DNA from 2 places in the Exiguobacterium sp. s138 genome. Region 2 is predicted to be linked to the other one. Evidence: riboswitches for the same ligand, from Rfam matches in the RefSeq annotation. Region 2 holds a riboswitch; the other holds the start of a gene.
What was found. Region 2 has a riboswitch for S-adenosylmethionine ahead of msrA (peptide-methionine (S)-S-oxide reductase MsrA). Riboswitches for the same ligand answer to the same signal wherever they lie in the genome.
Positions count from the first base shown of each region.

Region 1: another riboswitch for S-adenosylmethionine. It lies ahead of KNP91_RS10925 (LLM class flavin-dependent oxidoreductase); the one in region 2 lies ahead of msrA (peptide-methionine (S)-S-oxide reductase MsrA).

Region 1 covers NZ_JACSMW010000004.1:158,693-163,114, forward strand. The annotation lists gene KNP91_RS10920 (ATP-grasp domain-containing protein) at 1-437, opposite strand, end outside; gene KNP91_RS10925 (LLM class flavin-dependent oxidoreductase) at 434-1,492, opposite strand; SAM riboswitch class I at 1,564-1,669, opposite strand; gene KNP91_RS10930 (DUF975 family protein) at 1,778-2,416, opposite strand; gene KNP91_RS10935 (DUF2325 domain-containing protein) at 2,484-3,749, opposite strand; gene KNP91_RS10940 (DUF817 domain-containing protein) at 3,840-4,422, opposite strand, start outside.
Region 2 covers NZ_JACSMW010000008.1:59,569-63,990, reverse strand. The annotation lists gene KNP91_RS14065 (SH3 domain-containing C40 family peptidase) at 1-793, shown strand, start outside; gene KNP91_RS14060 (putative quinol monooxygenase) at 848-1,141, opposite strand; gene KNP91_RS14055 (M20 metallopeptidase family protein) at 1,219-2,391, shown strand; SAM riboswitch class I at 2,463-2,566, shown strand; gene msrA (peptide-methionine (S)-S-oxide reductase MsrA) at 2,671-3,201, shown strand; gene KNP91_RS14045 (DMT family transporter) at 3,292-3,771, opposite strand; gene KNP91_RS14040 (DMT family transporter) at 3,792-4,220, opposite strand; gene KNP91_RS14035 (NAD(P)H-dependent flavin oxidoreductase) at 4,343-4,422, opposite strand, start outside.

The sequences.
Region 1 (4,422 bases), on a different contig from region 2:
CCGAGCCCTTTTCCGGCACGGTTGTGTTTTGTGATGAACGAAGATACGCCGATATTTTTCGCCGCTTCAACAATCTGATCACGTCCGACGGCAGCCGTCGTTTTCGGAACCCGGATACCGGCTTTTCGAAGAGCCGTATACTGATTGATTTTACTGACTTCCAGTCGCAACGCACGTGTTCCGTTGAAGACCGTCCGGTCGTGTTCCTCGAGCCACGCGAGCACCCCTTCCGTCAGTTCCGGCGCGTAGCGGTGCCCGCGCGTATGCGAAGACGCACTCATCCGGCTGTAGAAGACGCCTTCCGGCGGGATTTCATCAAGCGGTACCTGTCCTTCATCGAGATGCCACTGTTCGTACGGCAGTTCCAGTTCCTCCAGTCGTTTGATCAGATGATCCGTCCATTCCTGATTTTCGTGTAAGATATGAATTTTTGTCATTTGATTTGACCTACCTTTCGTTTTTCTTCGACGAGCGGCATGACGTCGCGCGCGAAGCGTTCCATTTCTTCCAGTTGCGGTGAGAATTGAAGGAGCAACAGAGTAACGCCGACGTCTTCAAAGGCAAGAATCCGCTCGGCAATCTGTTCCGGTGTCCCAATTAAATCAGGACGGAGTCCGCGGTTCGAGACCGAATAGTCATTCCGTTTTACCTGTTGTTCGAGTTGCGATTTACTGACGAAGTCATCATACCCGGCGTACCCGGCACTGTCTTCCTTCACATCCGTAATCCGTTGCCACTCGCGCACCGCCTCTTCTTCCGTATCGCGGCAGATGATATAAGCTGCCAGTCCAAAACTTTCAAGCGGCGGTTGCCCTGTCGCTTGTCGGCGCGCCTTCATATCCTCAATCTTAACGGACACTTCTTCCACTGTTCCGCCGTGCATGACATAGGCATCACAGTGGTTGACGATGGTTTGCTTGCCGGCTTCACTTTCTCCACCTGCATACAATTTGATGCCCGGGCGTTGCGCCGGTTTTGGATGTAGTTGTGTCTTCTCGAGCGTATAGTAGTTACCGTCAAAGCTGTACGGGGAAGCATCTGCCCATAACCCTTTCATGATCGTGACAAACTCTTCCGTTCGGGCGTAACGTTCGTCGTGAGCCGTGAAGATCCCGTTGTACTGCCGGGCTTCTTCTTCCCACCAGGCGGAGACGACGTTCAGCGTAAAGCGCCCGTTGCTGAGTTGATCGATGTTTGCTGCCATCTTCGCGGTCGTCGCCGGATTATGGAATCCCGGACGGACGGCTGTCATGATTTCGAGACGCTCCGTCGTTGCGGCAATCGCCGCTGCTGTCGTCCAGGCTTCGAGACTTGGTGCTTCAAGCCCTTTGATGTCATTTAAGTTTAATTCCGCAATCAGTGTCGTCGAAAACCCGATTCGTTCTGCCGTTTGCGCGACCTGTTTCGCATAGTCGAACGTCGCCGGCATCTGTTCGTCTTCAACATTTCGTAACCATCCGCCAAAAATCGGTAACCAAAATCCATACTCCATCCGTTATGTCCCCCTTATAAAAAAATCGCTCTTCTCGAAAATCGAAAAGAGCGACGGATTGATCATGTCTGCTCTTATCTTCAAAGGAAAAATTCCTTTTAGGAAGTAGCACCTTCCGCTACGCGCGGGGTTGCTGAAGTGTCTTCGGGCCGTTCCCTCGACTTCTCTTGATAAGAATTATTGGAATTATCGTACACTTTTTAGCAGAGTAAAGCAACCATTAAACCTTGTTTTCCAATCGGAATTAAAAAAGGACGAGAGCTTGGCTCCCATCCTCTTCTCAAATTAATATGGTGCTACAAACGTTGATTGTTCACCAGGTGCTTCTTCTCCGCGGATCCGGTCGTAGAATTTCGCAAGCGTGACGCTGAAATAAGGTCCGACCCATAAGAAGGCGATTCCGATTGTAATTAAACCAAGCAGGAACCAGCCGATGAATGAAAGAACAAGCATGAAGGCTTCCATCTTATGTCCATCCATCATTTGTCGCGAACGTGTAATGGCGTCCAAAATACCGATTGACGGCTCATCGCGTAAAATGTAGAACGTCAAGAGGTATGAAAATGACTTGATGATTCCCGGGATGATCAGTAGTAAGAACCATAAACCAAGAAAAATACTTTGAACAATCGAAAGACCGACTGCTTTTAAGAAGATTTTGTACGGCTCAAACAAATCAACGATTTTCGCCTGTTCTTTCCGGGCGACAGACATCGCAAGCCATGTCCAGCCAATTGCTAGGGGTAGCAAAAGAATATTCAGTAAGAAACCGATCAAATCAATGGCTTGGATATCTTCATTCGCATCAGAAGAAAACATCGTTGGAATACCTTGAATGATGAGAAACAGTAAAAACATAAGTGCCATGAAGACCCAGCGACCACTGAGCGCTTCACGGGCGGATAATTTTAATTCTTTAATCATGAAGATCCTCCTCAAAATAAGTTCTATCTCTATTTACGGCTAATTAGGAGAGGAGTTTCATCTTTTTTCAGGATTTTCCTGTTTTCAACTGATTTAAGCGGGCTTTTTCAAGTTGGCGCTGGCATGCCGTATACAAAGAACGCCGCCCATCCAGCCGTTCCATCGCAAAGGGGATGTCATGTTTTTTCGCCTGGGCGATGACGTGTGCAGAAGCCGCATGAGATACCCGGCTTGTGACGACGACGATGGCATCGGTCTTTTTGGCAAGACCGGCGATTTTCTTCGCAGATTGAGCATCACCCGACAGATGAATCAGTTCGATTCCAGTTTTTTCGAAAAACGTCCGGTAGACCGGAGCTTGCTGTTCATTTCCGACGATGACGAGCCGCATGCCTTCGAACGATGCAAAATCGAGTGGTTCCTTATCAACGAAGTCAATCGGTTGTCCCGGTAGCGACGTCGTCACAAGCGGTGTCAACGGTTCGGATTTCTTTTCACGAATTCGGCGTGTCTTCCGTTCCTGTTTGACTTTCGACTTGCGTTTCATTTGTTTCAGATAGCGTTCCGATTTTTTGACGGCTGATCCGTGAGTCGGTTCAACTGACGAAGGTCCTGATGTGGTTGGACTGTTCGACGTTTCTAACAGTTGTACCGTCGGTTCTTCATATTGGAACGGATACTTCCAAGCAATCGTCAGTGTTTCCGGACGACCTTTCCACATGACGAGATCGACGAGCTGTCCTTCTTTCAGATGGAAGAATCGCATGTCTTCAACCGGTGTGGCGTAATAAAAGGACTTACCCGTCTCATCCTTTAATGGTCCTTCGACCGTCGATTCAATGATGCCATGATTTTTAACGATACATTTTTCAAAAACGATTCGTTCAGACAGTGGCTTCATCCGGTCAGTCGCGACAACAGCCATCACTTCAAGTGTCGTCCGGCGGGAGTCCTGATGTACGACTTGGACACGGATTTCCATTCCATGTTCAAGGTTCCATTGCCGGATTTCTGTTTCCGAGATATGACTGTTCGGCCATTCCCGTAAAGAACCACCTTTTAATTCCCGCACAAACGTATAGGCGTAACGTTGTTCGATGACAGGATTGATCTGTGCAGGAGGAATGACAGATTGTTCGAATGTGACCTCTTCTTCTGGTTCGCTCCACGCGATGTCCGGTTTTGCGGAGGGTGTATAGTAACGCGACATCTGCACCCATTCATCGATTCCCCGGATTTCCTCGAGCAGTAAGTCCCATTCTTCCACCGTTTCGACTACTTTCATTTTACCGGCGACTAACGTCTTCGCCTGCTCTACGATTTGTTGCATCATCTTCGACAACCCCTTTGCTTTTTTTCCAATATAGCAAGGGGCTGTCGGTTAGGTTGCTCAAAAAAAGACCAGGTTATTTTTTGTATATGGTTAGGATTTTATTTCGATTGAAGGATCACCGAGCCGGTATTTTTCGACGGAGACAATCAGAATCGTGATGATGACAAGTAAAAACCAGGACGATAACTTCCCGAAGTCGACCAGTTCCCATCCATCCTGCTGATTCGGATACACCCATCCTTTAAAAAAGGTCACGATGTTTTCCGCCAGCCAGATGAACCAGGCAATCAACCCAAACGAGAGGGTGAGCGGCATTCGGTAGACCGTTTCATCCAGACGGAAATAGACCCAGGACTTATAAAAGACGAGAGCAACAAGTCCCATCAAAATCCAACGGAAATCAAACAACCAATGATGGGTAAAGAAATTGACGTATACAAGCAGACCGGTCGCTAGAGCAAACAGAGGCCGGGGAAACTGTGTGATACGGAGGTCAAACCGGCGGAAGGCCTGACAGATATAACTGGCGACGCTCGCGTACATGAAGCCGGCATAAAGCGGTACACCCAACACCTTGCTGAAGGCATCTTCCGGATAACTCCAGGATCCGAATTGGACTTTAAATAACTCCAGTCCGAGTCCAATCGCATGAAAAATTAAAATCAATTTAAAC
Region 2 (4,422 bases):
GCCGCTCTTCTCAGCCGATGTCGCTTACAGCCGCCCTGCCGGTTATTTGAGTAAAGGCACAAAGTTGATTGGTCTGAAAGCAATCGACGATGACTTTTGGCAAGTCCGCTTGCCGAACGGAACAACCGGTTATGTCATCAATCCGTACATCGGAACAACAAAACCGGATATGCGTTACACCCAACAAGCGATTAACCGTCAAAAAATCTATACGGTCAAAGCAACATCGTCTTATTTTGCGACACCGGTCAGTCCGAAAAGTGCCGGATTGGTGGAACAGGGAAAACGTGTTTATCCCCGGTACCGGGTCGGTAATTTTTATGTCATCCAGTCCGGCTGGTCCCCTGTTTATCTGCCGGTCAGTGCCGTCACGGTCAAGACGGATACACGGATTGCACAGAAAAATACATCGCGCGGTGAAAAGTTGATTCAGGCAGCCGCCAAACACTTGGGAACACCATATACATGGGGTTCGCAAACAGCAGCCAACGGTGGGTTTGATTGTTCCGGACTGATTCATTACGCGACGAATGAAGCCGGGAAATACGGTGGCCGGACGAACGTCAGCGGCTACTGGTACGGGGCGTTCTTTACGAATCGACGGACGACAATCAGCAGCGGGAAACGGTCGGATATCGTCTTCTTCGAAAATACGTACACGGATGGACCGTCACACATCGGTATCATGCTCGATAATGAATATTTCATTCATGCCGGCGGCTCACAACTGCAAATCAATTCGATTTACGAACCACGTTGGCAGGAACATTTCCTCGGCTTTAAATCGATGTAACAACGAAAAAGGCGTATGGCCCCTTTCGGATCCATGCGCCCTTCTTTCCTTGATTTAGAATGTCATCTCGACGTACTTCGTCACTTGACGATCCTCCAGGTATAACTCGATTTGTTCCCGGTATGCTTTATAATGATCAGATGCGATATGCGCTTCTAGAGCCTCTTCGTCCCGGTACACTTCATAAAGCATGAACTGATGTTCATTTTCAATCGATTGATGTAATGTATAACGCAAGCAACCCGGTTCATTTTGTGCTGCTTTGTAGACTGTGCTTAAAATCGGAAAGACTTGATCGGCTAATCCTGCTTTGACTGTAAGAACGGCATTGACGATGATTTCACCCATATGTTGATTCCTCCTCTGATTGATTACCTCTATCTGTACCCGTTTTTACTCAAGACATACCGAAAAGGATGATTTCGATGCAAGAAAATTTATTCACCTACTTAACTGAGTATGAATCAGAGATGATTCGTTTACGCCGCGACTTTCACCGCCATCCGGAATTATCGTTTCAGGAAGTCCGGACTCCCGCTAAAATCGCCGCTTTTTATGACGCCCTCGGTATTCCTTACCGGGCGAACGTCGGCGGCAGCGGAATCGTCGCGACGCTGACAGGAACACGTCCCGGGAAAACAATCGCCATCCGGGCCGATTTTGATGCGTTACCGTTGCAGGAAGAAACCGAGTTATCGTTCCGTTCGATTCGTCCCGGTGTCATGCATGCCTGCGGACACGACGGTCATACGGCGATTGTTCTCGGACTGGCCGCTGCTTTTCATGCCATACAGGATGAACTGGCAGGTACTGTCGTCTTCATTCATCAACACGGTGAAGAAGTGTTCCCCGGCGGTGCCATCCAGATGATTGAGGACGGTTGTCTCGACGGTGTCGATGCCATCTTCGGCACCCACCTCGAAAATGATCTTCCGGTCGGATCAATCGGCTATCACAGCGGTCATACGTTATGTGCGATCGATGAATTTGAAATCGTTGTTCATGGTCAAGGCGGTCATGCCCAGGCCCCGCACCGGACACAGGATGCGCTCGTCGCCGGTGCCCAGCTTGTCTGCAATCTCCAGCATCTCGTCAGCCGGCGGGTTGATCCGTTTGAGCCGGCTATCGTTGCGATCGGTTCGTTCCACGCCGGAACGGCTCCGAACATCGTCACCGGTGAAGCCCGGATCGTCGGAGAAATCCGGACGTTCAATGAACAACTCCGGCACCAGTTACGTCAACAGGTGGACCTCGTCGCCCGGACGACCTGCACCGGAGTCGGCGCTGATTATTCGATCGATTTCACGACCGGTTATCCGTCGCTTTGGAATCATCCGGATGAAACACAGCTCGTCCAGGAAGCCGCCGGTTTTTTACCGGAAGCACAGGTTCGCGAGATGAAACCGATGATGGCAGCGGATGACTTTGCCTATTACCTCGAAAAAGTACCGGGCAGTTATTTCTTCACGGGCTCTGCAAAAACGGATGGGCGGACGATTTATCCGCAACACCATCCGAAATATGAAATTGATGAGCGGGCTCTGCTGATTGGAGCGAAAACGTTAGGAGCGACCGTTCTTCGTGCCTTACAAACATAAGGATTGACTTTCCACTTTTATGAATGGTATTATCATCCCAATGATAACGAACTTACATCAACTTCATATAACACTTATCAAGAGTGGACCGAGAGATCTGGATCGATGACGTCCCAGCAACCTGCGTACAGCAAGGTGCTACGACCAGCAAAGCGAAAGCTTTGGTTGATAAAAAGCGGCGACTCCTTTTGCAACCAAGCAAAGGAGTCGTTTTCGTTTTCTCACTGTCAGACATGACAGGATTAAGGCTCAAGAAGCCAAGGGAAAGGGAGAGATGACATGGAAAAAGCAACATTTGCAGGAGGATGTTTCTGGTGCATGGTGACACCATTTGAGGAACTGCCGGGGATTCACAGTATCGTATCCGGCTATACAGGAGGACATGTCGACAATCCGACATACGAGCAAGTCAAAACCGGAACGACCGGACATTCCGAAGTCGTCGAAATTACATTTGACCCGGCGCTGTTCTCATACGAACGGTTACTCGAACTGTACTGGCCGCAAACGGATCCGACCGATGCCGGCGGACAATTCCAGGACCGCGGGACACAGTATGCTCCGGCGATTTTTTATCATACGGAAGAACAACGCCTTGCAGCAATTGCTTCGCGTGACGCCTTAGCGGCGACAAACCGTTTTAAACAACCAATCGTCACCCGGATCGAACCGGCACACGCCTTCTATCCGGCGGAAGAATACCATCAGGACTTCCACAAAAAAAATCCGACGCACTACAAAAAAGACCGGAAAGCATCCGGTCGCGATGCCTTTATCGATGTCGCCTGGAAAGAAGAAGTCACTGTCTGATTCAGCTTCAAAAAGAGATCACCCTTTCACGCACTTTACCAGTAGAAGTGGCGTGAAAGAAATGATCTCTTTTTTTATATCTTTTTTTCTTCAGGAAATGACTTTAACATCTTCCACTTCTTCTGTATCCTCTGCGACCTGATACCGTTTCAGGACAAAAATGCCGCTGAGCATGACGGCCAGACCGATGATTTGACCGAACGACAACTCGACTTTCGGTAAACCGAACCAGCCAAAGACGTCGACACAGAGCGCAAAACTGAGTTGCGAAATCAGGACGACGGAAATCGCAATCGACGGTCCGAGCAACTGAATTCCCCGCATGACACAAAAGACAACCCCGACACCAACGAAACCGCCAAACAGATAAAGCGGTTCGACTTCGGCCAGCCCCGCAAGCGTTCCACCCCGAAAGAAGATCAATGCGAGCAACGACCCGAGCAGTCCGACAAAAAAGACTAATGTCGTCGTCGCCCAAGCACCGAAGGCATGACTCATCCGTGCATTTAAAACGGTCTGTAAACTGATCATCATTCCTGCGACGATGGCACAAAACATTCCGAGTCCCATTCTAATTCCTCCTATTCCATTCAGGCAAATGAAAAAATCAAGACGCCGGTCAACATCAAGCCGACACCGACCCACTGCCCGGTATTACTGCTTTTTTTAATGACTCCAAACCAGCCGTTCAAATCAATCACAAAGGCACACAAAATCTGGGCGACAAGCAACAGCGACATTGCCCATGTCATCCCGAGCAATTGAATCGACGTTAGTTCCGTCACGACGACCAGGACACCAAGCAATCCGCCGCTTGCGTAAATCAGCGGCAAAGTGCGGAAACCGCCGATTTTTCGGTCGCGGACAAATCCGTAAATTAATAAACAGCCGATCAGACCGACGAAATGGACGATCGTCACGGAGATCCATGGCCCTACCGCGTCACCGAGCCGGGCATTAAAGATCCCTTGCAATGCGATGAACAATCCGCTGAATAAAGCAAAAACGATTCCTTGCATCTTCATCCTCCTTTTTCTCTAATTATGAGTAGAACGTATTTTACACTCATTTGAAAGGACAAATGTCCTGAACCACAAGAAAAAGAAGCAGACCAGATCGGTCGGCTTCTTTTTCTTGTACGCTACTGGAGTGTCCGGTACATGCGTTCGATCCGTCCGAACGCATCATCCATCATCCGGTTAAACAGCTCCGCGACGGTCG